2 linked regions of the Labilibaculum antarcticum genome follow. The protein of the gene in region 1 interacts with the protein of each later gene in a pairwise test. Links are inferred from orthologs where the notes say so. Each region holds a gene or a part of one and is shown in the gene's direction. Other genes may lie near its edges. The genes, in order: gyrB and gyrA.

The links.
Region 2: the proteins of gyrB (region 1) and gyrA interact in binary tests that used the Escherichia coli proteins (3 or more experiments, as listed by UniProt). The link is inferred for Labilibaculum antarcticum from one-to-one orthologs.

The regions. Positions count from the first base shown.
Region 1 is NZ_AP018042.1:3,811,036-3,823,812, forward strand. Bases 5,537-8,450 are described here. They hold gyrB (DNA topoisomerase (ATP-hydrolyzing) subunit B), read left to right. Parts: upstream 5,537-5,969; coding sequence 5,970-7,931; downstream 7,932-8,450. Other genes in these bases: ALGA_RS15035 (hypothetical protein), read left to right, coding at 5,537-5,623; ALGA_RS15045 (LOG family protein), read left to right, coding at 8,074-8,450. Outside these bases: ALGA_RS15025 (tetratricopeptide repeat protein), read left to right, coding at 76-3,261; ALGA_RS15030 (TonB-dependent receptor), read left to right, coding at 3,283-4,989; more of ALGA_RS15035, read left to right, coding at 5,183-5,536; more of ALGA_RS15045, read left to right, coding at 8,451-8,640; ALGA_RS15050 (cache domain-containing protein), read right to left, coding at 8,637-11,441; dapF (diaminopimelate epimerase), read right to left, coding at 11,468-12,253; ALGA_RS15060 (Do family serine endopeptidase), read left to right, coding at 12,529-12,777. UniProt on the Escherichia coli protein: DNA gyrase negatively supercoils closed circular double-stranded DNA in an ATP-dependent manner to maintain chromosomes in an underwound state.
Region 2 is NZ_AP018042.1:5,079,651-5,092,667, forward strand. The notes cover bases 4,471-7,624. They hold gyrA (DNA gyrase subunit A), read left to right. Parts: upstream 4,471-4,860; coding sequence 4,861-7,389; downstream 7,390-7,624. Other genes in these bases: ALGA_RS20330 (ATP-dependent Clp protease ATP-binding subunit), read right to left, coding at 4,471-4,560; ALGA_RS20340 (tetratricopeptide repeat protein), read left to right, coding at 7,493-7,624. Also shown: 30S ribosomal protein S12 methylthiotransferase RimO, read left to right, coding at 1-724; ALGA_RS20320 (3'-5' exonuclease), read right to left, coding at 760-1,350; tpx (thiol peroxidase), read right to left, coding at 1,406-1,921; more of ALGA_RS20330, read right to left, coding at 2,059-4,470; more of ALGA_RS20340, read left to right, coding at 7,625-8,662; ALGA_RS20345 (hybrid sensor histidine kinase/response regulator), read right to left, coding at 8,807-10,519; ALGA_RS20350 (FIST signal transduction protein), read right to left, coding at 10,521-11,624; ALGA_RS20355 (adenylate kinase), read right to left, coding at 11,794-12,960. UniProt on the Escherichia coli protein: A type II topoisomerase that negatively supercoils closed circular double-stranded (ds) DNA in an ATP-dependent manner to maintain chromosomes in an underwound state.

The DNA.
Region 1 (12,777 bases):
GAGTTATGAATCAGCCGCAACAAGGCACACGTAATCAGCTTTTTTTACTTATAGAACCTACACACGCAAAGCAGTATGAGAAACAAATTTAGTTTGTGGATTTTAACTTCCCTGTTTTTTTTATGTTTGGGATTTACCGTTCAAGCCCAAAAATCATTAACTCATAAAAGCAGTAATCAAGTTTGGCAATCGGCCATGGAAATGTTCCAAAATAAAAATTATGGAGGAGCAAGGCACGAATTTGCCGATTTTGTGAATATGGAGCAGGATCGTTATTCCGATAGAGCAACAAAAGCCGATTTTTATATGGCATGGTGCTCCATTGAACTTTTTCGTCCTGAAGCAGAAAAGGAAATGAAATCCTTTATTCGAAAACACCCCGAGAGTAATTTAAAGCAATCGGCTTATTTTCAATTGGGAAGACAGCAGTATCGAAGCAAAAAATACAAGGATGCTTTGGTTTGGTTCAATCAGGTTGATACCTATGCTTTGGATCGTGATCAGCTAACAGAATATCAGTTTAAAATGGGATACTCTTATTTCAGTGAAAAGGAATATGATGAGGCCAGAAAGTACTTTTTTGATATTACAGAGGTGGCGGGAGAGTATAATGCTCCTGCAAACTATTACTATTCACACATTGCGTATCTGAATGAGAATTATCAAACGGCATTAATCGGATTCGAAAAGCTAATTAAGAATAAAACCTTTAAACCAATTGTTCCTTACTACATCACACAAATTTATTACCTGCAGGAAAAGTATGCGAAGGTAATTGAGTATGCGCCACAATTTTTAGATGATGCTACCGTAAAGCGTAGTGAGGAAATCGCAAAAATGATTGGTCTTTCGCATTATCAGTTAAAAGAATATCAAAAGGCAATTCCATTTCTGGATAAAGGAAAGACTAGTTTGACACGTGAGGATAAGTTTGCTTATGGGTATTGCCTCTACAAACAAAAGCAGTTTGATGAAGCAATTGAGCAATTCGAGAACGTTGGTGGCGAAAATGATGAACTGTTAATGGTGGCCAATTACTGCTTGGCAGATTGTTATTTGCAGTCGGGAGATAAAAACGGAGCAAAAGTTGCTTTTGCAGCAACTGCAGGAATGGATTTTGACAAGGATATGCAACAGGATGCCTTGTTCAATTTTGCCAAATTAACCTACGAGCTTTCTTATTCTCCTTTTAACGAAACCATAAAAGCCTTCGATGAATATTTGCAGAAGTATCCAAATTCTGATCGAAATGATGAGGCCTACGATTATTTGGTGAAAGTGTACATGACCAGCAAGAACTATGGCGATGCATTATTGTCGATGAATAAAATTGTAAGCAAAACGCCTGAGATTAAAAAGGCATATCAAAGAGTTTCCTGGCTTCGTGGTTTAGAATTGATGAAACAGCTTAATTATTCGGAGGCAATTGAGTCTTTTACTGCTTCATTGCAGTACCCAATATATAACTCGCAAATAGCTGCCGAGTGTATTTACTGGAAAGCTGAAGCTAATTACCGAATGGGTGAATTTAGCGAGGCTACAGCACTTTATAATGAGTTCATCGTATCACCGGGATCAGGATCTTCGGATTACTATAAGCGTGCTTACTACAATATTGCTTATGCGTATTTCGAACAGGATAAATACGATGACGCATCTGACTGGTTTCGAAAGTTTGTCAATCAATCAGATGAAAAAAGCAATTTTGTTTCGGATGCTTGTAACCGAATTGGCGACTGTTTCTTTTTGAAGAGAGATTATCGAAATGCTTCAGAATACTACAATAAATCGGTTAATGCCGGCAAGTGGGATCCTGATTATGCTTTGTATCAGCAAGCCCTTTCGGTAGGATTGCTGGGTGACTCTGCAGAGGAATCGCGTTTGCTGGAACAGATACGTAGCTCTTACACCGATTCAGAGTATTTGGATGATGCCTTGTTTGAACTAGCCAAAGCAAAAGTGAAATTAGACGATCAGGCAACAGCCGTATCTATTTATAAAGAGTTGGTCTCCAAATTTCCAACAAGTAGTTATGCGCCAAAATCATTATTGCAGTTAGGACAGCTGAATTACAATGCCAAAGAATATCAAAAAGCCATTAGTTATTACAAAGAAGTGGTTCTAAAATATCCGCAAAGCGAAGAAAAGAAAAGTGCCTTTATCGGATTAAAAAATGTGTACGTGGACATGAATAAGGTGAATGATTATTTTGCTTTTGCAGAGTCCTTCCAAGGTGGTGGAGTTATTAGGAGTTCCGAGAAAGATTCTCTTTCCTACATTTCTGCTGAACGATTATACATGTCGGGCGAAACAGAAAGAGGAACGAATGCATTGGGTGAGTATTTATCTAATTTTCCAAATGGAATGTTCCGATTGAATGCCCAGTTTTACAAAGCAAATGCAGCTCTGGATCTGGAAAAATACGATGAAGCGCTGGTCGGATTCGAACAGGTTTTGAATCAGCCCAACAATTTGTTTACTGAAAAAGCATTGTTGGCTTCATCTCAACTAAACTATCGGAATAAGAATTATTTGCAGGCGAAAGGCCAGTTTTCAAGATTAAAAGGGATGGCTGAGATTCCGGAGAATGTAAAATTGGCTAAAGTGGGTTACATGAGATCCGTTTATAGTCTTAAAGAGTATGAAAATACAATTCAGGCAGTAAGCGATGTGTTGGAGGTAGCCAAATCGAAGGAGGAGTTAATTCGAGAAGCAAGATACAAACGAGGAAAATCTTATTTGGCCTTGGGAAATACTGCATCGGCAATGAGTGACTTTAAAGTATTGTCGAAGGAGACTCAGAGTGTCGAAGGAGCTGAATCAAAATATCTATTGGCAAAAATACATTCGGAAAAAACCGAATACGATTTGGCCGAAAAAGAAATCAATTCGTTTATCGAAATGAATTCTCCGCATCATTATTGGCTGGCAGAAAGTTTTCTTTTACTTTCCGATGTATTCCTAAAAAAGGATGATGCCTTTCAGGCTAGATATACGCTGCAAAGTATTGTCGATAATTATGACGTAAAGGACGATGGAATTGTGGAGAGAGCGCAGGCTAAATTAGATATTCTGCTTGCTGCAGATAAAAAGGAAGAAGAGAAAATAACCAATAAAGAAGTAAAAATTCAGTTCGAAGGAGCCGATAGTACCGAAAGTAATAAGTTATTTAAAAATGCATCAGTAAAATCAGATTCTCTTGGCTTGGATGAGGAGAGAATCATGTTGGAGAAGATGTTGAATAGATTAGAAATAAAATAAAAAATCAATAATAAAGAATCAATGTTTAGAAAGATCATATTTACTGTTGCTATAGCTGGTTTGGCATGTTCTGTGTCAAACGCTCAGGAACAAAGAGATTTAAATAAAGAGGTTAAGGTAAAAACAGCTTACCAGCCAAAAATCAATAAATCAAAACGAATTGGTGAATTGCCTGTCGTTCAGGATACGGCAACTTTTACTCCTTCCTTTTCTTATTTTATACAAACGAAGCCTCTTACAGTTGGATTTTCGCCGGCTTTAATTCCAGCAGCTCGAATTGTTGGTGAGCCTTTAAAATCAATAAATAGTCACGTGTTAACTCTTGCCGGCGGTAATTATTCTACCCTTTTAGGGGATTATCGATTCAATAACCAGCGTTCTAAGACTACTGATTTTGGAATTCATATTCGCCACTATTCAACCAATGGGAAATTGGAATTGAAAAATGACCGAAAGGTAAAACCTGATTGGACAGAACAATTGGTTGAAGCATATGGCAGTACCTATTTAGATGAGGCTAAAGTTGCAGGAAGGGTTTATTACAAACACAAAGGATATAACTTTTTTGGTTCTCAATTAAGCGATGATCTTCCTGCAAATTATATTGATTTATTTCCATATTCTGAACAGGTTCAAAATCGTTTTGGTTTTGCTACTGACTTTAAAACCACCTTTAAAGATGAGGAAAAATTGAATTTTGGCATTGGCTTGCAATACGAGCATTTCTCGGATGATATATTTGTTACCGAGAATGATGTTTTGATTAGCGCAGAGGCTAAAATTCGTCGTGGTGATGGCTTTTGGAGTTTGCGTTCTGCTTTTGATTATTTTGCAACCGATGGATTGTATAATCTTGATCAGCTTGGTTTATCTGAAAGAAAAACCATGCTTTGGAATTTGAATCCTCAATATTCGCTTCAAACCGGTCAGTTGAATCTTAAATTGGGCGTGAATACCGTAATTGCAATCGGTGATGACTCAGAAGCAAAAATATATCCTGATATCGCTATCGATTTTGAAGCGATTGATGGCATTATGACCCTGTTTGCTGGTATCGATGGGAATTTAAATATGAATAATTACAACAATATTATTGCAGAGAATCCATTCGTTTATTCAGGTTTGGATGTAATGTCTTCCAATCAGAAATACAGATTGTTTGGTGGCTTTAAAGGGAGTCTGTCTTCTAATTCATCATTTAAATTATCTGCAGAATATAGTTCTGTTGATGATCAGTATTTCTTTGTGCAAAGAAGTGCTGGTGCTGCAAATACGGCTTACTCTGGCCCAACTTATTCAAATAAATTCGATGTGGTTTACGATGACATCAGTTTGTTTCGTTTAGGAGCAGAAGTAACCATTGGTTGGACCGATAAAATGCAATTGAATTCATCGGTTTGGTTTAACAAGTATACTCTCGATAAACAGGATGAAGCTTGGCATAAACCGGAATTTGAAATGAATGTAAATGCTACTTATGCTTTTACTTCAGAATTGGAGTTTCAGGCAGGAGTAAACTTATTAGGCGAGAGATCAATTTTGGTAGGTTCTCAGACTCAAACTATAGATGCCGTATATGATCTGAATATTGGTGCTAATTATAGTTTAAATAAGCATTTTACGGCTTTTGGTAAAATCAATAACCTATTTGCAGATAAATATTACCAGTGGGATGGATATCCTTCTCAGGGACTAAATTTTTTATTAGGTGTGAAAGTTGTATTTTAGATCAGGTTAAAAGTATTTATATAAGGATGTTCTGTTCATAGAGCATCCTTTTTTTATTTTGCTTATGTTTGTAAATTGTTTTTAGCACGCTTTTTGCTAATTTTAATACTATTATTAATTAGTAATCAAATTTAGGCTCTTGAAATTGATCAATAAATTTAAATATATACTTCTATTTACGTTCATACTTTTTATGCATGTAAGTAAGCTTAGTGCTCAAAAAGAAGAACGTTGGAAGCTTTCAGTTAATAAGGACCGTAAAGCACTTGAAATAGTAATGGATCTTGGTGCGGATGCTAAGGGAGTAATCTATTTGTTTGATATCACCAGAGATACACTTAACCTGGCTTTTGTTGCGGAAGAATCTGTTGACTGGAATACGCATGGGATTAGTGTTTGTGCGATGCCTAAGAATAAAGAAGTGCTTAAAATAAAGTTGGATGATATTGACTTGGAAAACGTTCAGGTTGTTTTTCACAAGATGTGGGAAGCAATGCCGAAAAGATTTAAGAACGTAACTACTTTATTTGAGCTTAAAGAATATGGAGTTACGGATTCGGGTCCTGAGGTCAGTAGTTTTATCATCCGGTTTAAGATGAAAAGACCCCGCCGAAGTAATTCTATACAGTTTTAAACATAAAGGAATCCATTTCTTTGGTGATTAAGCCTTTTAAAAATACTTCGTCAAAAACAATGAAAAAGCACGATTTTTCTAAATGAAACAGCCTGAAAACTCATCATTTTTACTATCTTTGTTTTACTTTTGTTTGCAGGTTCTGGAAGGAGTGTAATGTGTTGATTGTTAATGTGTTTTGTCTTTTCTTCCGTTGCTGTTTTTTATCTCTTTTTTTAGAGGAAAGCTTCCCTGAGAATAAATTAATTTTTGTACAAAAAAAATATTAGAATATAAGATCATGATTTGATCAATAATTATTTGATTATTGGTCTTATTATTTGATTGACAACTAAAGATCGGATAAATGAGTGATTCAGAAAATAAGCCAAGAGTGAAGAATGAATATTCAGCGGATAGTATTCAGGTACTGGAAGGATTGGAAGCGGTTCGGAAACGCCCTTCCATGTATATTGGTGATGTAAACGTTAAAGGTTTGCACCATTTGGTATATGAGGTGGTAGATAACTCAATTGATGAGGCCTTGGTTGGATATTGTAAAAATATCGATGTATTTATCAATGAGGACAATTCCATTACCGTTAAGGATGATGGTCGTGGTATTCCTACTGAATTGCACGTGAAAGAAAATAGATCGGCTCTTGAGGTAGTAATGACTGTTCTGCATGCTGGTGGTAAATTCGATAAGGGTTCATACAAGGTATCTGGTGGTTTGCACGGTGTTGGTGTGTCTTGTGTTAATGCATTGTCAATACTTTTAACTGCTGAAATCCATCGTGATGGGAAAGTTTATCGTCAGGAATATTCTAAAGGGAAACCTTTGGCTCCTGTCGAAACAATAGGAGAATCTGATTTGACAGGAACTTATATTACTTTTAAGCCAGATGATTCAATTTTTCTAGTTTTAGAGTATAAATACGATATTTTAGCGGCACGTTTAAGAGAACTTGCTTTTTTAAATAAAGAGATTCGATTGAATCTTACAGATAAACGGGATTTGAATGAGAATGGCGAATGCCGTTTCGAATCATTTTATTCAGAAGAAGGGTTAAAAGAGTTTGTTGAATTCCTTGATAGCACAAGGGAACGATTAATAGAGGAAACGATTCATTGTTCATACGATAAGAATGAAGTTCCTGTTGAAATAGCTCTTCAATACAATTCTTCTTATTCTGAAAATATTCACTCTTACGTGAATAATATTAATACAATCGAAGGGGGAACTCACCTTACAGGTTTCCGTCGTGGATTGACCCGAACTTTAAAAACATTTGCTGATAAATCAGGAATGTTGTCAAAATTGAAGTTTGATATTAGTGGCGATGATTTTCGTGAGGGATTAACTGCAGTTGTTTCTGTGAAAGTTGCAGAACCTCAGTTCGAAGGTCAAACCAAAACAAAATTAGGAAACTCAGAAGTAAGTCTTGCTGTTGATCAGGCCGTAAGCACAATGCTGGCTAATTATCTGGAAGAACATCCAAAAGATGCCAGAACTATTGTACAGAAGGTTATAATGGCTGCTACGGCTCGTCATGCAGCTAGAAAGGCTCGTGAATTAGTTCAGCGGAAAACTGTTTTGGGCGGGTCTGGCTTGCCAGGTAAATTATCTGATTGTTCCGATAAAGATCCTGTTAACTGTGAAGTATTCCTTGTCGAGGGTGATTCGGCGGGTGGTACTGCCAAACAAGGTCGTGATCGTAAATTTCAAGCGATTCTTCCACTAAAAGGAAAGATTTTGAATGTTGAGAAAGCCATGCAACACAAGGTTTTCGAAAGCGAAGAAATCAAGAATATATTTACAGCCTTAGGTGTTACAATAGGAACCGAAGACGATAGTAAAGCTGCTAATGTTGAAAAAATTCGTTACCACAAGATTGTTATCATGTGTGATGCGGATGTTGATGGTAGTCATATTGCAACTCTTATCATGACCTTCTTTTTCCGTTACATGAAATCATTAATCGAAAGTGGTTACTTGTATATTGCTACACCTCCTTTGTTTTTGGTTAAAAAAGGAAAGAATGAAGAATATTGTTGGAGTGAAGGTCAACGCCTACGCCTAATTGAACAATGGGGTGGTGGAAAAGAATCTGGTATGCACATTCAGCGTTACAAAGGTCTTGGAGAGATGAGTGCTGAGCAATTGTGGTCAACAACAATGAATCCAGAGGCTAGAACTTTACGTCAGGTAACCATTGAGAATGCTGCTGAGGCAGATCATACATTCTCAATGTTGATGGGAGACGATGTTCCACCAAGACGTGCCTTTATTGAAAAGAATGCAACTTATGCAAATATTGATGCCTAAGTAGTAAGATACATAATGTGAAGCCCTTGAGAATACCTCAAGGGCTTTTTTTTATGATTTCACAAGAGATGTTTTGACTCTTATTTTTGTCATGTAAGGGAAATTGAATACTTTACTAGTCGTAAATTTTAATCGTAAAAAGATGAATGTTTGTGTATTTTGTTCTTCGAGTAATTCTGTAGCTGAAAAGTATTTCCAGGAAGCTAGAAATTTAGGTTTGGCAATCGGTACTGCTGGACATAATTTGGTGTATGGAGGAACCAATATAGGGCTTATGAATCAGGTTGCCGTTTCGGTGAAAGAGGCTGGGGGCAAGGTGATTGGTGTGGTGCCAAAGTTGATTGATGACTTTGGTGTATCGGCTGATTTTTTGGATGAATTAGTTATAACTCCTGATATGGCGGAACGAAAAAAAGTTTTGCGTGAAAAGTCGGATGCATTTGTGGCTTTGCCTGGTGGTTTTGGTACTCTTGAGGAGATTTTAGAAGTGATAACTTTAAAGCAGTTGGGATATCATAATTTACCAATCGTGTTTGTTAATACGGATGGGTTTTATGATTTTTTAAAAGACCAATTCGAACTTTCTTATCAGGAGAATTTTGCCAAAGAAGATTATCGGAATTATTATGAGTTTGTAAATAATTATGATGACGTTATGGCTTATGTTCTTAACTATAAAAAAGTACAATTAAAAACGAAGTGGGATTAGTTTTTTGAAATCAATTTTTCAATAGAATCCAGTAGTTTACAAGTTTTAATTGGTTTTATTAAATAGTCGTCGCAACCAGCTGCCATTACTTTTTGTTTGTATTCTTTTTGAAAGAAAGCTGTTTGCCCAATAATCGGAATTCTCGAGTAGAGAGATTTGATTTCTTTCATTGCATCATAGCCATTCATAACCGGCATTTGTATGTCCATTAGAATAAGATCGATTGTATTTGATTGACACATTGTTATTGCTTCGCGTCCATTTTTGGCCCATAGAATATCAGCCTGGGTTTTTGCAAGGCTTGCTTTAAAGAAGGTGAAATTGTTTTTCTCATCATCTACAACAAGAATACTTTTTCCTGTCCAGTTGTGGTCTTGTTTTTCAACAACTTCTATTTTTTCAATTTTAGATTTGTCCGTATTGTATGGGAGAGTTATGAAAAAACAAGTTCCTACATTCTCCTCCGATTCAACTCTAATATTTCCGCCAAGTATTTCGGCTAATCGGTTCGATATTGTTAAGCCTAAACCAGTACCGCTGTACTGCCTTGTATCCGAACCATCCATTTGTCTAAAGCTTTTAAAAATATGATCTATGGATTGATTGGAGATTCCAATTCCTGTGTCTTTTACAAAGAATTCAATTTTGTTTTGATCAATAAGATGGTAGCCTAGTTCGATAAAACCTTCATTGGTAAATTTGATGGCGTTGTCAATTATGTTGGATAATAATTGTTCTAATCTTCGAGGATCAGTATAAATTATTGAGTCTTCGTCGCTTAAAGCCTTTTGTATTCTCAAGATTAAGTGAGCCTTGTTATTTTTGTTTTTAAGAGCGTAAAATTTTTCATATAATTCGGATAGTAAAATATTAACAGGGGTGTGACAAAGTGCAAGATTGATTTGTTTGCATTCTATTTTTGATAGATCAATTATGTCGTTAATGAGTTGCAGTAAACTATCCCCGCTTTGTTTTATTAGTGCTCCGTATTCTCGTCTTTCGTTTTCGTCTATTTGCTGAGATGTCATAATTTCAGTAAATCCAAGAATATGATTCATTGGAGTTCTAATTTCATGTGACATATTTGTCAGGAAGGCTGATTTTAATTTATCAGATTCTTCGGCTTTGTTTTTCGCTTCGGTTAGGTGCTTTTCATATACTTTTCTTTCTGTAATGTTTCTGTATATTCCAAATATTGCAATTTGCTTGCCTCCAACTTCAATTGGGTTCCCCATAATAGAAACATCAATTAATCTACCATCTTTGCATTTTCGCATCGTCTCAATTTCTACAAGCTGCCCTTTAGCTGTAAGGTAATTCAGACTATTAGCCTCTCCTTGTTTTGTTTCATCAGCAAGTAAGCTATCTATAACAACTCCTTTAAGATCTTCTTTTGTGTAGCCAAAAAGAGAGGTGAATTGTTTGTTAATTTTTATTCCCTTACTCTCATTATCTGTTATTGCGATTGCTTCCGGCGAATTTTCGAAAAGTTGTTCAAAATAGGCAGTCTCAATACTGAGTTGGTGTTCGATCCGTTTTCGTCTTATAACCATTGCGTTAGCGTGCTCACCTAGAATTTTAAACTCTTTGAAATGAAGTTTAGATACATCAATTAAGTGTGAATCGGTCGCGGCATTCCTGTAAAATTGGGTTAGAATCTCTAGCCCTGATTTACTGATTTCAACAACAAATCGGGTGAAAATAATAATGATGAAGAGTGTCAATAAAAATACCAAGCCTGCCTTGATAAAATACTCAATCAGATTTGCTTTTAACTCATTCCTTTTATTTTTAATTGATTCTGTAAGTTTGTCAATATGAACACCACTGCCGATAACCCATTGCCAGTCCTTATACGATTTTGCAAACATTAGCTTTGTTGAATCATGATTAAAAGGATCAAGATATCTGACGAAGCCTCCATTTTTGTCTGTTCCTCGGGTAATTATCTCCTGCACAACTTTTACACCCTCTTTGTCTTCTTCATTCCAGAGATTCTGTCCAACAAGCTCCTTTCGTGTATGAGCTAAGCAAGTTCCATCAAAACTAAATACTGCAATTGAGAAGCTTTCATCAAATCTCATGTCTGTAATTTTATTGAGGATCTTCTCTTGAATTCCCAGACGATAATTTTCGACATATTGTGTGCAACCGATATACCAATTGTAGGGTTTGAATATCTTTACAAAAGATATTTTGGGATGGATTTTTTGTCCTTTATCTTCTTGCCAAGAGTAGTTTGAGTAGCCTTCCCCTTGAGTCTTCGCAATTTTGATTTCATTTTTAATAATCGGAATTCCAAAAACATCTTTTAAAATTAGTTTGTTTTGTCCTTCCCAGTTTAGATTTTCAGGATCCATTTGCACAACTCCAGTCAAGCTGTTTATATAGAAAAAGCCACTTCCATCATTAAAACGAACGGAGCGTAAAGCGTTAATGATTAGTTCTTTTATTCGGCTTTCCGATAGGTCGTTTTTACAACTGTTGTATATGTTTGTTGCAATTGAGTGTGCTTCATGAACTCGGCTGTTTATGTCTTTCTTTAGTGCATTTCTTGTTTGCTCTCTTTCGTTTTCAATATAATTAATAAGAGTTTGCGTTTCGTGTTGCAGGGTTTTTTCTTGCATCCTGAAAAAGTCGGACTTAATTTGTTGAGACTCTTTATTGAATTTTTGCCTTTCTTGCTGCACCCAAAAAATTCCAAGAATTGATATCAAGAGCAGAGAAGTAGAGAGAAGTGAAACCAAAAAGACTTTGGAAATACTCTTGTCTTCAAAAATTTTAGCAAGAATGAATTTCATATTGAGCTGAAAAGGGAGTTTGATTGTTAGGTTGTGATAGTTCCTGTGAAAACATGTGTTGCAGGCCCTACCAACCAAATGTTTTCGATTTGTGTGTCGTTTGTTTTTCTGAAATGTACTTCCAGATGGCCGCCTTTAGTTTTAATCTTAAATTGGTTTCTGCCAGTTTTAAAACTGGCACTTATGGCCGATGCAACAACTCCTGTTCCGCAAGAATATGTTTCATCTTCAACACCTCGTTCGTAGGTGCTTACTGTAATGTCTTGATCCTGAAATGAGACAAAGTTTACATTTGTTCCTTCCTCCGCAAATCTATTATTGTATCGAATCTTTTTCCCTTCGGTAAATGTGTCGAAATTATCATGTTTGGATATGAATCGAACAAAATGAGGTGAGCCTGTATTTAAAAAATAAAAATCGTCACCCAATTCAACATCTAAAACATCAATCATTTTAAGACTAACCTGAACTCCATTCTCAGTCTTAATGATTTTTGCTTCATGTTCGCCGTCAACAGCAATGAATTTGGCAGTTTCCGAAATAAGTCCTAGGTGATAGGCAAAAGCAACAATGCATCGTCCTCCATTTCCGCACATACTTCCTTCTTTTCCATCTGAATTGTAGTATCTCATCCGAAAGTCGAATCCTGAGGCATTATCCAGTAACATTAGTCCATCTCCACCAACACCAAATCTTCTGTCGCAAAGTTTTTTGATTAATGTAAAGTTATTAGCATCAATTATGTTATTACGATTATCTATTAAAACAAAATCGTTCCCAGTTCCCTGATATTTTGAAAATTCAACTTTCATTTTTAAATCTTGTTAAGAAGTGTTAAATACCAATAATTTATGAACACTTGTTAAGTAATATCGTTAAAATTGTCGTATAAATGTAAGAATCGTATCGGTAGCGGCTCTTTCGCCACTCAAGAAACTCAAAATAATTCGATCAATAAAATAAATTGATTTTTATTTTGATCGTAAAGGCAACATTCGATATTTATTTTTGTTGTATAATAAGAAAACAATCCTGTTTCAATTTTAAGCAGGCATATTAGGGGTATTAATTAATAAAGTTTTTTCAGATGAAAGTGAAATTGTTTTTGGGAAAATTAGCAATTGCTGTCTTAGGCGGTACAATTGCCATTTTATTATTTGTGTTATTTGTTGATAAAAAAGAGCGGATTATTTCGGTTCCGGAAGCTCGAACGACACAGCTTGCGAATCATTCTTTTGCAAGTGTTGCTCAGGTGGATTTAACTTATGCGGCTGAAAGGTCGGTGAAGTCAGTGGTTCATGTGAAAACACTTTATTCAAATGAGGAGTATCAATCC
Region 2 (13,017 bases), 1.3 Mb from region 1 along the record:
ATCCTACTATGGACATGATTTATATAACGAATCGAAACTTGCTGAATTGATTCAGTTGCTTTCTGAAATAGATGGTTTAGAGTGGATTAAGTTACATTATGCATATCCTACTCAATTTCCATATGGAATTCTCAAGTTGATGCGGGAGAATCCAAAAGTTTGTCGTTACCTTGATATAGCACTTCAACATTCCAGTGATAATGTATTAAATTTAATGCGAAGAGGTATTAATCGTGAGAAAACTATTGAGCTAATTACCAAAATTAGGGAGGAGGTTCCAGGAATTACTCTTAGAACTACAATGTTAGTTGGTCATCCTGGAGAAACCGAAGCAGATATGGAGGATCTCATGGCGTTTGTATCGGAGATGAAGTTTGAACGCTTGGGAGTTTTTCCATATTCAAATGAAGATGATACTTATGCGGCCATTAATTACGATGATAATATTCCTTTAGAGATAAAAGAAAGCAGGAAGGATGATATCATGGCTTTGCAACAGGGGATTTCACGAGCAGTAAACGAAAAAAGAGTAGGGGCAGAATTGAAAGTTGTGATTGATAGAAAGGATGCCGAATTCTATTACGGACGAACAGAATTTGATTCGTATGAAGTTGACCCGGAGGTTTTAATCCCAATTAAAGGAGCTGACCTTAAAATTGGTGAGTTTTATACCGTTAAAATTAACGATTTTGAAGATTACGACTTATTTGGAGAAGTAATATAAAGAAAAAGGCAGATCGTTTGATCTGCCTTTATTTTTTAAAATAAACTTCCTTGTACTTGATACATCCCGGTTTTTTTTAACTCAAAAAAACAATCGGCACATGCTTTAACATCTGCTAGTGCATCATGAGCACCTTCAAAGTCTTTTTGAAACAAAAATTGGTGAAGCTCAGTCAAATTAGGCCATTTGTAACCACTTCGCCCAGGTATTTTACAAACATTAGTTGTGGTTTTCATGGTACAAATTTTAGGGATGTCAATCAATCTGCTTTTGATATCTTTCCTTAGAAATTCGGCTCCAATAATTACTTCATCGAAGCTAATATTGTGAGCAATAAGAAAATCAGCCTCGTTTAATGCTTTCGAGAATTCGTTTAATGCCTCAGTCAAATCAATTCCTTCATCAATAGCTTTTTGTGTTGAAATGCCGTGAATATTAGAAGCTTCAGGAGGAATAATATATCCTTCAGGAATAATGATTCTATTTGCTCTTTTTATTTCATTATCGCGACTATCATAAAGAAGCCATGCTAATTGAACGAGTCTTGGCCAGTTATCTAAATCTGTAACTGGAGCATTCCAACGTTTAGGTAGACCAGTTGTTTCTGTATCGAAAAATAAGTACATATATTTTCTTTTAAAAAAACTCCATTAAGGAGCTTTAATAATTAATTATAGAATCTTAAACTAATGCTTTAGCAACTTTCAATGCTGCTTCGTAATTAGGTTCTTCTGTCATTTCAGCTACATATTCTACATATTTTACCTTGTTGTCTTTATCTATAACGACAATACCACGGGCAAGAAGACGTAATTCCTCAACAACAAAACCATATTTTAATCCAAAATCAAGTTCTTTATGATCGGAAAGGGTAATTAAATTTGTTATCCCTTCAGCGCCACAGAAACGCCCCAATGCAAATGGCAAATCATTAGATAATGTAATGATTTGTATGTTTTTATCTAAAGAAGCAGCTTCTTTGTTGAATCTATGGGTTTGCGCCGAACAAACACCTGTATCAATAGATGGAAAGATAGATAAAATCTTTACTTTCCCATCAAAATCAGATAGTTGTACTGGAGATAAACCTTGATCAAGAGCTGTAAAATTATTTGCAATTGTTTCAGTTTTCACTTCATTTCCAAGAAGAGTCATTGGATTGCCTGCAAAGGCAACTTTTTTATTATTTTTATTCATAATGATATTTTATCGTTTAAACCAAAGGTAATAATTGTTTTGAATTACTCTAAATAAAAATAGAATTGAAATAAAAAAAACACCCCAAATATTGTGTTTAACATTTAGGGTGTTGTTCGCTGTATGCCGATAATTTTCTATTCTAATTCTTTCTGTAGTTTCAGAACTTTAGTAGTTATTTTCTGTTTGGCTTTATCAAAACCTACAGAGATGGTGTCGCCTTCTGAAATACTTGCTTTTATAATGACTTCTGCCATTTCATCTTCCAAATATTTTTGAATGGCACGTTTTAATGGACGAGCACCGAATTGAACATCATAACCTTTTTCAGCAATAAAATCTTTGGCTGCCGAAGACATCTTAATATGGTACCCCAGTTCATTAACTCTCTTGTATAAGCCATCAAGTTCTATATCGATGATCTTATGAATGTCTTTTTGAGTTAGAGAATTAAACATGACCAAGTCATCAATTCTGTTAAGAAATTCGGGAGCAAATGCTTTTTTTAGTGCTTTATGAATAATATTGTTGGTGTAGTCATTAGATTCAGATCCTCCTGATTGGAATCCAATTCCTTTCCCAAAATCTTTTAATTCTCTACTGCCAATATTGGAAGTCATGATGATAATGCTATTTTTAAAATCAACCTTACGTCCCAAGCTATCAGTTAATTGACCGTCATCTAGAACTTGCAGTAAAATATTAAAAACATCTGGATGTGCTTTTTCAATTTCATCCAAGAGTACAACAGAATAAGGCTTGCGTCTTACTTTTTCTGTCAATTGGCCACCTTCTTCATAACCAACATAACCCGGAGGTGCTCCAACTAATCTAGATACAGCAAATTTCTCCATGTATTCGCTCATGTCAATTCGTATAAGCGAGTCATTGCTGTCGAACAAATAGTTTGATAAAACCTTAGCTAGTTGAGTTTTACCAACGCCAGTTGGCCCTAGAAATATGAATGTGCCAATTGGTTTGTTCGGATCTTTTAAACCAGCTCTATTCCTTTGAATGGCTTTTACAATTTTACTAATGGCATCTTCTTGTCCAATAACTTTTCCTTGAAGTTCAGTAGCCATTTTTAAAAGTCTGGAGCCTTCTGCCTGAGCAATTCTTTTTACGGGGACTCCAGTCATCATTGCAACCACTTCGGCAATATCGTCTGCAGAAACTTTTTCCTTTTTAAGGCTAAGTTCTTGTTCCCATTTGTCTTTTTCCCGATCTAAATCTTCCGAAAAAGTTTTTTCTTTATCTCTAAAACTTGCTGCTAACTCAAACTTCTGCGCTTTAACAGCTTTAATTTTATTTTGACGGGTTTCTTCTATTTTTTTCTCTAATTCTTCGATGATTACAGGAACGTGAATATTTGAAATATGAACACGTGATCCTGATTCGTCAAGAGCATCAATTGCTTTGTCTGGCAAGTGTCTGTCGCTTATGTATCTGGACGTTAGTTTGACACAAGCTTCAATGGCTTCTTTTGTGTAGAAAACATTATGATGGTCTTCGTATCGTTCCTTAATATTATTTAGAATCTCTATTGTTTCTTCAGGAGAGGTTGGTTCAACCATCACTTTCTGAAAACGTCTTTCTAAGGCTCCATCTTTTTCAATATTTTGACGATACTCATCAAGCGTTGTTGCTCCAATGCATTGAATTTCACCTCTTGCCAAGGCTGGTTTAAGCATGTTTGCTGCATCTAGTGATCCTGTAGCTCCACCAGCTCCTACAATAGTGTGAATTTCATCAATAAAAAGAATAATGTCAGTTGTTTTTGAAAGCTCGTTTAAAATGGCTTTCATTCTTTCTTCAAACTGACCTCGATACTTTGTTCCAGCAACAATTGAGGCTAAATCCAAAGAAACAACTCTCTTTCCAAACAGAACTCTTGACACCTTTTTTTGAATGATCCGTAAAGCAAGTCCTTCAGCAATAGCTGATTTACCAACGCCAGGCTCACCAATTAAAATTGGATTGTTCTTTTTTCTACGACTTAAAATTTGTGCCAATCGTTCAATTTCCCTTTCTCTTCCAACAATGGGGTCCAGAGTACCTTCTTCTGCTGATTTGGTTATATCAATACCAAAATTATCTAATACTGGAGTTTCAGATTTTCCCCTTGATGTAGTTCTTTTAGATTCACCACCAGACAATCCGCCTTTTTCTTCATGATCTTCTGGATTATAGTCTGCCTGTGCTTTAGGGAAGAGTGTTTTTAAATTATCTTTCACTTTATTGTAGTCTATGGTATTGTCCTCTAGAACTTGAGTTACCAAACTCTTTTCATCTTTTAAGATGGCCAAAAGGAGATGACTTGTGTCAATAGTGTTATTTTTTAGGGCTTTAGCTTCAAGATATATTAATTTAAGAACACGTTCCGCTGATCTTTGCAGGGGAATATTGTTTTGATCTAAGTCAGATATTGCATCTGATTTCAGATTTTTCTCAATGTTTTTTCGAATATCGTAAAGGTTGGCTCCTAATGAAATTAGAATATCAACAGCAATACCTTCACCCTCACGAAGAATTCCTAAAAACAAATGTTCCGTTCCAATAGCATTATTACCAAGCCTTTCAGCTTCCTCTTTGCTATAAGAAAGTACATCTTTTATACGAGGTGAAAATTTTGAATCCATATAGTCGGTCTTTAATAATTTTAACAAATCAATATAAATTAATCGGTAAATTCATCCCGATTTTGTAATTGTAGCATTAAAATAACAAAAAATAATTAGATACAAGCCTAAATTGGCTATCAAATTTTCATCTCTTATCTATCTAAATTAGCAATTAAACTAATAATCAACCAATAATGCGAAACGGGGTGATATTTATCTTAATCCATTCATAAATATCACTTCCTTTGTTACGCAAAATCTACATATTTTGTTACTTTTGTAATTCCGAGAAATGATTAGAATTTTAAAATAAATATAATGACTACTGGAGAGAGAATTATACGTATTAATATAGAAGAGGAAATGAAATCAGCCTACATTGATTACTCAATGTCGGTGATTGTTTCCAGAGCTTTGCCAGATGTTAGGGATGGATTAAAACCTGTTCATCGCAGAGTATTGTTTGGAATGGGAGAGTTGGGAATGACATCAACTAAACCTTACAAGAAATCAGCTAGAATTGTTGGAGAAGTATTAGGTAAGTATCATCCACATGGTGATAGTTCTGTATACATGACAATGGTTCGTATGGCTCAACATTGGTCTTTGCGTTATCCTCTCATTGATGGTCAGGGAAATTTTGGTTCTGTTGATGGTGATAGCCCGGCAGCTATGCGTTATACTGAGGCCAGAATGAAAAAAATTGCTGAAGAGATATTAGCCGATCTTGACAAGGATACAGTTGATATGACTTCCAATTTTGATGAGTCCTTACTGGAACCAACGGTTCTTCCTACTCGAATTCCAAATCTTTTAGTTAATGGAGCTTCGGGAATTGCTGTTGGCATGGCAACAAATATGGCGCCACATAATTTATCTGATGTTATTGATGCAATAGTCACTTATATTGATGACAATGATGTCTCAATGGAGGATTTGATTCGTATTGTGAAAGCGCCTGATTTCCCTACAGGAGGAACAATTTACGGTTATCAAGGTGTTAAAGATGCATTTGAGACAGGTAGAGGTCGTGTTGTTGTGCGTTCGAAAACGAATATTGAAACAACGGACAATGGACGTGAAAAAATAATCGTAAGTGAAATTCCTTATATGGTTAATAAGGCTGAGTTGATTATCAAAGCAGCAGACTTAATCAATGATAAAAAGATAGAAGGAATTTCAAATGTAAATGATGAGTCTGACCGTAACGGTATGCGTATCGTTTTCGATCTAAAAAGAGATGCGATTGCCAACGTTGTTTTAAACAAGTTGTTTAAATATACTCAAATGCAAACGTCTTTCAGCGTTAATAATATTGCGTTGGTTAAAGGACGTCCCAAAATGTTAAATCTTAGGGATTTAATAGTGCATTTTGTTGAACATAGACATGAGGTTGTTATTCGAAGAACTCAATTTGAATTAAGACAAGCAGAAGCTAAGGCTCATATTTTAAAAGGCTTGATTATTGCTTTGGATCATATCGATGAAGTAATTGCATTAATTAGAGCATCTAAAACTCCGGAAGAAGCTAGAATAGGCTTAATGTCTAACTTTTCGTTAGATGAGCTACAAGCTAAGGCAATTTTGGATATGCGTTTGCAGAAATTAACCGGTCTTGAGAGAGATAAACTGCATGCGGAATATGAAGAATTGATGAAATTGATTGATTATTTGAATTCAATTCTTAATAATGAACCAATTCGAATGGATATCATTAAAAATGAACTTCTTGATGTGAAAGCTAAATATGGCGATGAAAGAAGAACTGATATCGTTTATGCTTCAGAAGAGTTTAATCCGGAAGATTTTTATGCTGATGAAGAAATGGTAATTACCATTTCAAGAATGGGCTATATTAAACGAACACCACTCGGCGAATTCAAAACTCAAAATAGAGGTGGAGTAGGTTCTAAAGGAAGTATTACTAGAGAAGAAGATTTCTTAGAGCATATGATTATGGCAACAATGCATAATACTATGTTGTTCTTCACAGAAAAAGGGAAATGCTTTTGGTTGAAAGTTTACGAAATTCCTGAAGGAACCAAACAATCTAAAGGTAGAGCGATTCAAAATCTATTGAATATTGAACAGGATGATAAGGTGAAAGCTTACATTAATGTTCTTAATTTAAAAGAAGAAGAATATATCAATAATAATAACATTGTTCTTTGTACTAAGAAAGGTGTTATTAAGAAAACTTCACTGGAAGCTTATTCTCGTCCGAGAGTTAACGGTGTAAATGCGATTACTATTCGTGAAGGAGATCAATTGCTTGAAGCTAAACTTACAAATGGGAACAATGAGATTTTAATTGCCGGACGTTCAGGAAAAGCGATTAGATTTGCTGAAAGTCAGGTGCGACCAATGGGAAGAACAGCCTCTGGAGTACGTGGAATTACGCTAAAAGATGAAAGCGACGAGGTAGTTGGCATGATATGTGTTAAGAATGGAGAAGAGGATATTCTTGTTGTTTCTGAAAATGGTTTTGGAAAACGTTCTAAAATTGATGATTACAGAATTACCAATAGAGGTGGTAAAGGTGTTAAAACCATTAGTATCACTGAGAAAACAGGTGATTTAATTGCTATTAAAAATGTAACCGATACTGAAGATCTAATGATCATCAATAAATCTGGAATTACAATTAGAATGGCTGTTTCTAATTTAAGAGTTATGGGACGTGCTACCCAGGGAGTTCGTTTAATTAACCTGAGTAAGAAAAATGATTCGATCGCAGCTGTTGCTAAAGTAAATTCTTCACCTGAAGAAGCTGAATTAACGGAAGAGAAACCAGCAGAAGGAGAAGAGTCAACTGAGTCAACAGGACCAGTAGAAGGAGATGAGTAAAGAATAAATACTTAGACTAAATATAAAGAAACCAATCTTGTGCTTTAATATGGAATAAAAATATATTTTTGTGCAAGATTGTTATAATAACTAAACATTAATTATGAGAAAAGTATCATTCATTCTAGTTATGCTTATGTGTGTTGCAAGTGTAAGCGCACAAAAAAGTAAAGTTACTGGAGCCCAGAATTATCTTACTTCCGGTAAGTTAGATCAGGCAAAAGAAACTATTGATTTAGGAATTCAGGACGAAAAATGTGTGGAATATGCTAAGGCATATCTTGTGAAAGGAAAAGTATATCAGGCTATCTTTGAGAGTCCTCTTCCTGCGTACAAGAAATTGTCGGAAAATCCACTTGATGTTGCATTTGATGCTTACATGAAAGCTCTTGAGTTAGATGAGAAGGGGAGAATGGAAAAGCCTATTACAGCTCAGATGACAAATATGATTCCTGATTACACAAATGAAGCAGTAAACCTTTACAATAAAGGAGATTTTCCTGGTGCTTTAGCTGCTTTTGAAAGAGTCTTGGAAATTGAAGCAATGGATATGTTTAAGGAAAATGCTACAATTGACACAGCTGTAATTTTTAATGCAGGTATGACTGCTCAAAAGTCTGATCAATTAGAGAAAGCTGCTAAATATTACAAGCAATCTATTGAGTACAATTATGGGGGCGCAAAAACTTATGCTAATTTGGCTAAAGTTTTAAATGATTCTGGAAATAAAGAAGAAGGAGTTAAATACCTGCATAAAGGATTTGAGCTATTTCCAAATGATTCATGGATGTTAGTTGAATTGATAAATCATTACATGTTAGGTGGAGAGCCTGAAAAAGCTGCTGACTATCTGGATAAAGCAATTGAGTTAGATCCAACAAACAGTTCTTTTTATCGCGCTAAAGGTACATTATATGAAAAAACCGAGGAATTTGCTAAGGCTGAAGAGATGTACAATAAAGCATTGAGTATGGATCCTGAGGATTTTACTTCTCAGTATAATCTGGGATTGCTAAAACTAAATTCAGCCATACAAAATCATAAAGCAGCCAATGAAATAATGGATGCTAAAAAGTATAACGAAGCAATTAAAGGTGTTTATACCGAATATGAAGCTGTTGTTCCATATTTTGAAAAGGTTCTTGAAATGCAACCTGATGAGAAAAATTCTATGATTACTTTGAAAGAGCTATATTTCAAATTAAGAAATGAAAAAGAAGTTTACCTTGAAAAATATAATCAAATCAAGGCCAAGTTGGATGGAATGGAATAATTCATAAATTATAAAATAAAAGGAAGTTACGGCTTCCTTTTATTTCAATATACTCTATTTAACGTAATGTTGATTATAGGACAAATGTACGTTTTTTAATAAACTCATAATGAAGGCTAGATATTAAGAAATATCAAGATTGAGTTACAAAAACCTCTGTAAGACTTCAATTAATTTCTGTGGATCAATAGGCTTTGTAATAAATTCATCAGCCCCAGCATTGAAACATTCTTCCTTTTCGTTGTTAAACGTAAAGGCTGTTTGTACAATAACAGGAATACCACTATTAAATGATTTAATTTGTTTAATCGCATCTAAGCCACCAATTTCAGGCATTCTCAAATCCATTAATACTAAATCAATTTGAGGATTATTGGTTTGACATATTTCTATTGCGTCCTTTCCATTCCGAGCCCAAATTACATTAGCATCTGTTAATTCAATTATTGCATTTAGGTAGTTGAAATTAGACTTAACATCTTCAGCTATTAAAATATTGCAATTTGAATAATTAATGGACTTAATTCCTGATTTTTCAATTCTATTTTCATATTTATCAGAAGAATCTCTTAACAACTTAAGATTTGATTGTCCGGAATCATGCACTTTGAAATAAAAATTTGACCCGATCTCAGCTTCAGAATCAAACCAAATTTCGCCATCTAAAAGTTGCACCATTTTTTTACAAAGTGTTAAACCTATTCCTGAACCTTCAAATTTTCGAGTAGAACTGCTTTCACCTTGCCTAAATAGATCAAAAATAACATCTTGTTTTTCCGAAGAAATACCCACACCTGTATCTTTTATGTAAAACACGGGGTGTTTTTCATTTTCTATAAAATAACCTATCTCAATTAATCCTTTTGGGGTGAATTTTATAGCATTATCTATAAGATTATCAAATACTTGAATGATTTTATTCTTGTCGGAATAAATTGAGAACTGGTCACTATTATCAGGTAATACAAGCTTTAGCTTAAGTTTGCAATGACTTAACAGATATGTTTTATGGATCTTAAATAGATCTGTTATAATTGGATTTAAAACAAATTTTTCTTTTTGAATAGCTAATTGGTTCGTTTCCATTTTGGAAACATCAATCAAATTATTTATTAGTTTTAATAGTTTTTTACTATTATTTGAAATGTGACTTATGAAATTGGTGCGTTGTTCTATATTTATCTCCGTGTCTGACAATAAGTTTGAGAATCCAACTATGGCATTAATTGGAGTCCTAATTTCATGACTTATATTTGAAAGAAAGGCTGATTTTAATTGCTCTGATTCCTCCGCCTCCTTCTTGGCTTTTTCAAGTTCCTTTTTTGTTTCTGTAATTGTCAGTAAATCCTGAATAGATATTTCATGTGAGATGCATGCCTGTATGGAAACTGAAAATTTATCTACAACATTTTTTAATTTAGTTTGATCGATATCACTCCAAATTCGTTTTTCTGACGATGAATAGAGAGCCAAAAATCCAATGTCTTTTAATTGAAAAAAAGTTATTGCTCCCCCCTCTTTCACTTTAAATCCTATTTCATTACTAATCTCTTGTGTAAGAACACACGAAAAAGAATTTTGAGATTCAAAACAGTTATCAATAAAATTAGGAATGCATATAGAATCAGTTTTAAGCTTAACAATAGGATGCGAATAAATAGCTTTTAATCCAAATTCATTATTCGAAAATGGAATGTGCTTGTTTTTAATCCAAACACCGCCAAATTCGATATTTTTAAATGACATTAGTGCATGTGAAAATTGCTTACAATTTTCCTTCATATCTAATGATTGTCCAATAGATAGAGATAATTCGTAAAGAAATGAAATGTCTTTTATTATATCGTTTGTTAGCATTCTAATCTGTATATGATAAACCTATAACGATAGATTTATTTAATATTTCAGGATACCCTTCACCACTTGAGTATATTTCACCAATGGAAAGTGCTCCTTCTAAATTCATCTGACTTTGGTTGTTTTTAATTTCTTCAGCTAAATTAGATAATTCCATATAGAAATCATTATTTAAATGATTAGCTCTTGATATGCAATTGAAAATCAACACATCAGATATTTTTGATTTTTCATTGATATTTTGGGTAATAAGATTTTTAGGAATTGATTTAAAATCTTCCTTTCCCATTGACATTAAATCGATAAGTGAATTCTCTGGAATACTACCTGCACATTGCAGGTAACCCTCTTCAGAAACTTTCATTGGGTCTCTTATAATATATTCTTTATTCTCTTTATAGATTCCAAATGGATAATGGATAGAATTTTCCTCAAAATTTAATCTGTCAAGATCGATGTCTAATACTTCTTTTAAAAATCGCTGGTATACAACAAATGCATTCTCCCAATTAAGTTCCTTTATAAAGTTTTTTTCAGTTTTTGTAGCAATAAAAGGGCCAAAAAGTTTTGTCCAACCATGTAAAGCACCTGTTGTTGCCTTGCTTTTAGTTAGTATGACTATAGATCCTGATCTAAATACTCCATCATTACTAATTAAAATGCCTTCGTTGTTCTCTTTGATTCGTCCGACACCACCTCCTATAAATTTAACATCATTTCCTAAATAGGTATATAATGATCTTAAGTGTTCGGAACTATTGGAGCACAAACCGGATACTAGAACATAAGCTGTTGAAAATATTGCACTATCCAATTTTGAAATTTGACGGCTAAATATTTCGGGGGAATCAAAATAGATAGAAATAGAATCATCACATATCCATTTGATAACAACGCCTTGATTTGATGTTTTTTCGTTGTAGATTATTTGAGGGAATACTCCGCCAGCAAATCGAATATTTTTCTGATTTAATGATTCAACAAGCTCATTTAAGGAAATTTTAGAATCTTCACCAATAAGTATAAAAGCAAATGAATTATCAGTAGAAGTATGATTTTCTAATGAATTAAGTATTTTTTTTAGGCTTGGATTTTCCAGATACATTGCTTCTCCTCTTGAATTATATTAATTACAATTTTAGCGAATTTATGACTACTAACCGATTACATTTGATTAAAGAGCAATATTACTATGTCAAGGCTTTCAATTGCTTTGTAAGAGGAGAAAATAAAAAAAAACTGGCATTTTTGTGAAAAGCCAGTTTTTTATCAAATTATCTAATTTTCTTGAATGAATTATTGACAACATCCGTGAGTCGTTTAAAGACCTCGTCTTCAGTTCCTATTCCATCTACCATTTCAAATTTGTTCTGTTTGGAATAATAGGGGGATACTTTAATGCTTCTCTTTTCAAATTGTTCTAATCGATGAATAATGATATCAGTATCATCATAAAGCCTTTTTCCAATGGTTTTTCTTCTCGAAGTTAGACGTTTAATGGATTCAAGAGTAGAAACGTTAAGATTGATTGATGTAGTGACCGTAGAGTCGAGTTTTCGTAAAAGACCATCAAGTATGTAAGCCTGAACAATAGTTCGGGGAAATCCTTTAAAAATAAAGCCATTGGCATCTGGATGCTTGCGGATTTGTCTTTCAATTAATCGAATCGCAATTTCATCTGGAACAATATCTCCTTTTTCAATATAGGTTTTCGCGCTTTGACCCATTTCTGTGTCTTTTTTTATTTCTTGACGCATTAAATGACCCGTTGAAATATATACTAAATTGAATTGCTCGGCTAATTTTCTTCCTTGAGTACCTTTTCCTGATCCTGGAGGACCTAATAAAACCAAATTAATCCATGATTTTTGAAGTGTTTGATCTACAATAGCAGTCAATCGCTCAAAAATTTGATCGATACCACCCATACCTTCAATACCGTGGTATATTTCTTTTTCTTTATAGAAATTGGCAACAGGAGCTGTTTTGGTGTCATACTCTTTTAAACGAACACTTATAACTTCCTCTGTATCATCTTCTCTATCCTCCTTCTTTGCACGATCTAACAAACGACTTCGCAATTGGTCTGAAGGTACTTGCAAACTTAGCATACAGTCCAGTTTTGTATTCATCTTTAAAAGTAAACCTTCAAGAATATAGGCTTGTACTATTGTTCTAGGGAATCCATCAAAAAGAAAACCATTTACGTCAGTATTGGTTAGTATACGTTCTTCAATAATTTGAACAATAATTTCGTCGGGAACAAGTCCACCCCTTTTTATGATGTCTGTTGCCTGTAAACCAAGCTCGGTTCCTTCTGCAATCTCACTTCTTAGAATATCTCCCGTTGATATATAAGCTAGATTATATTTTTCGACAAGCATCTTTGATTGAGTTCCTTTACCTGCGCCAGGAGGGCCAAAAAGTGCAATATTTAACATGAACTAAGATTTATATTTGTTATGATTGTTATTGATTCAAAAATAATAAAAATTTCA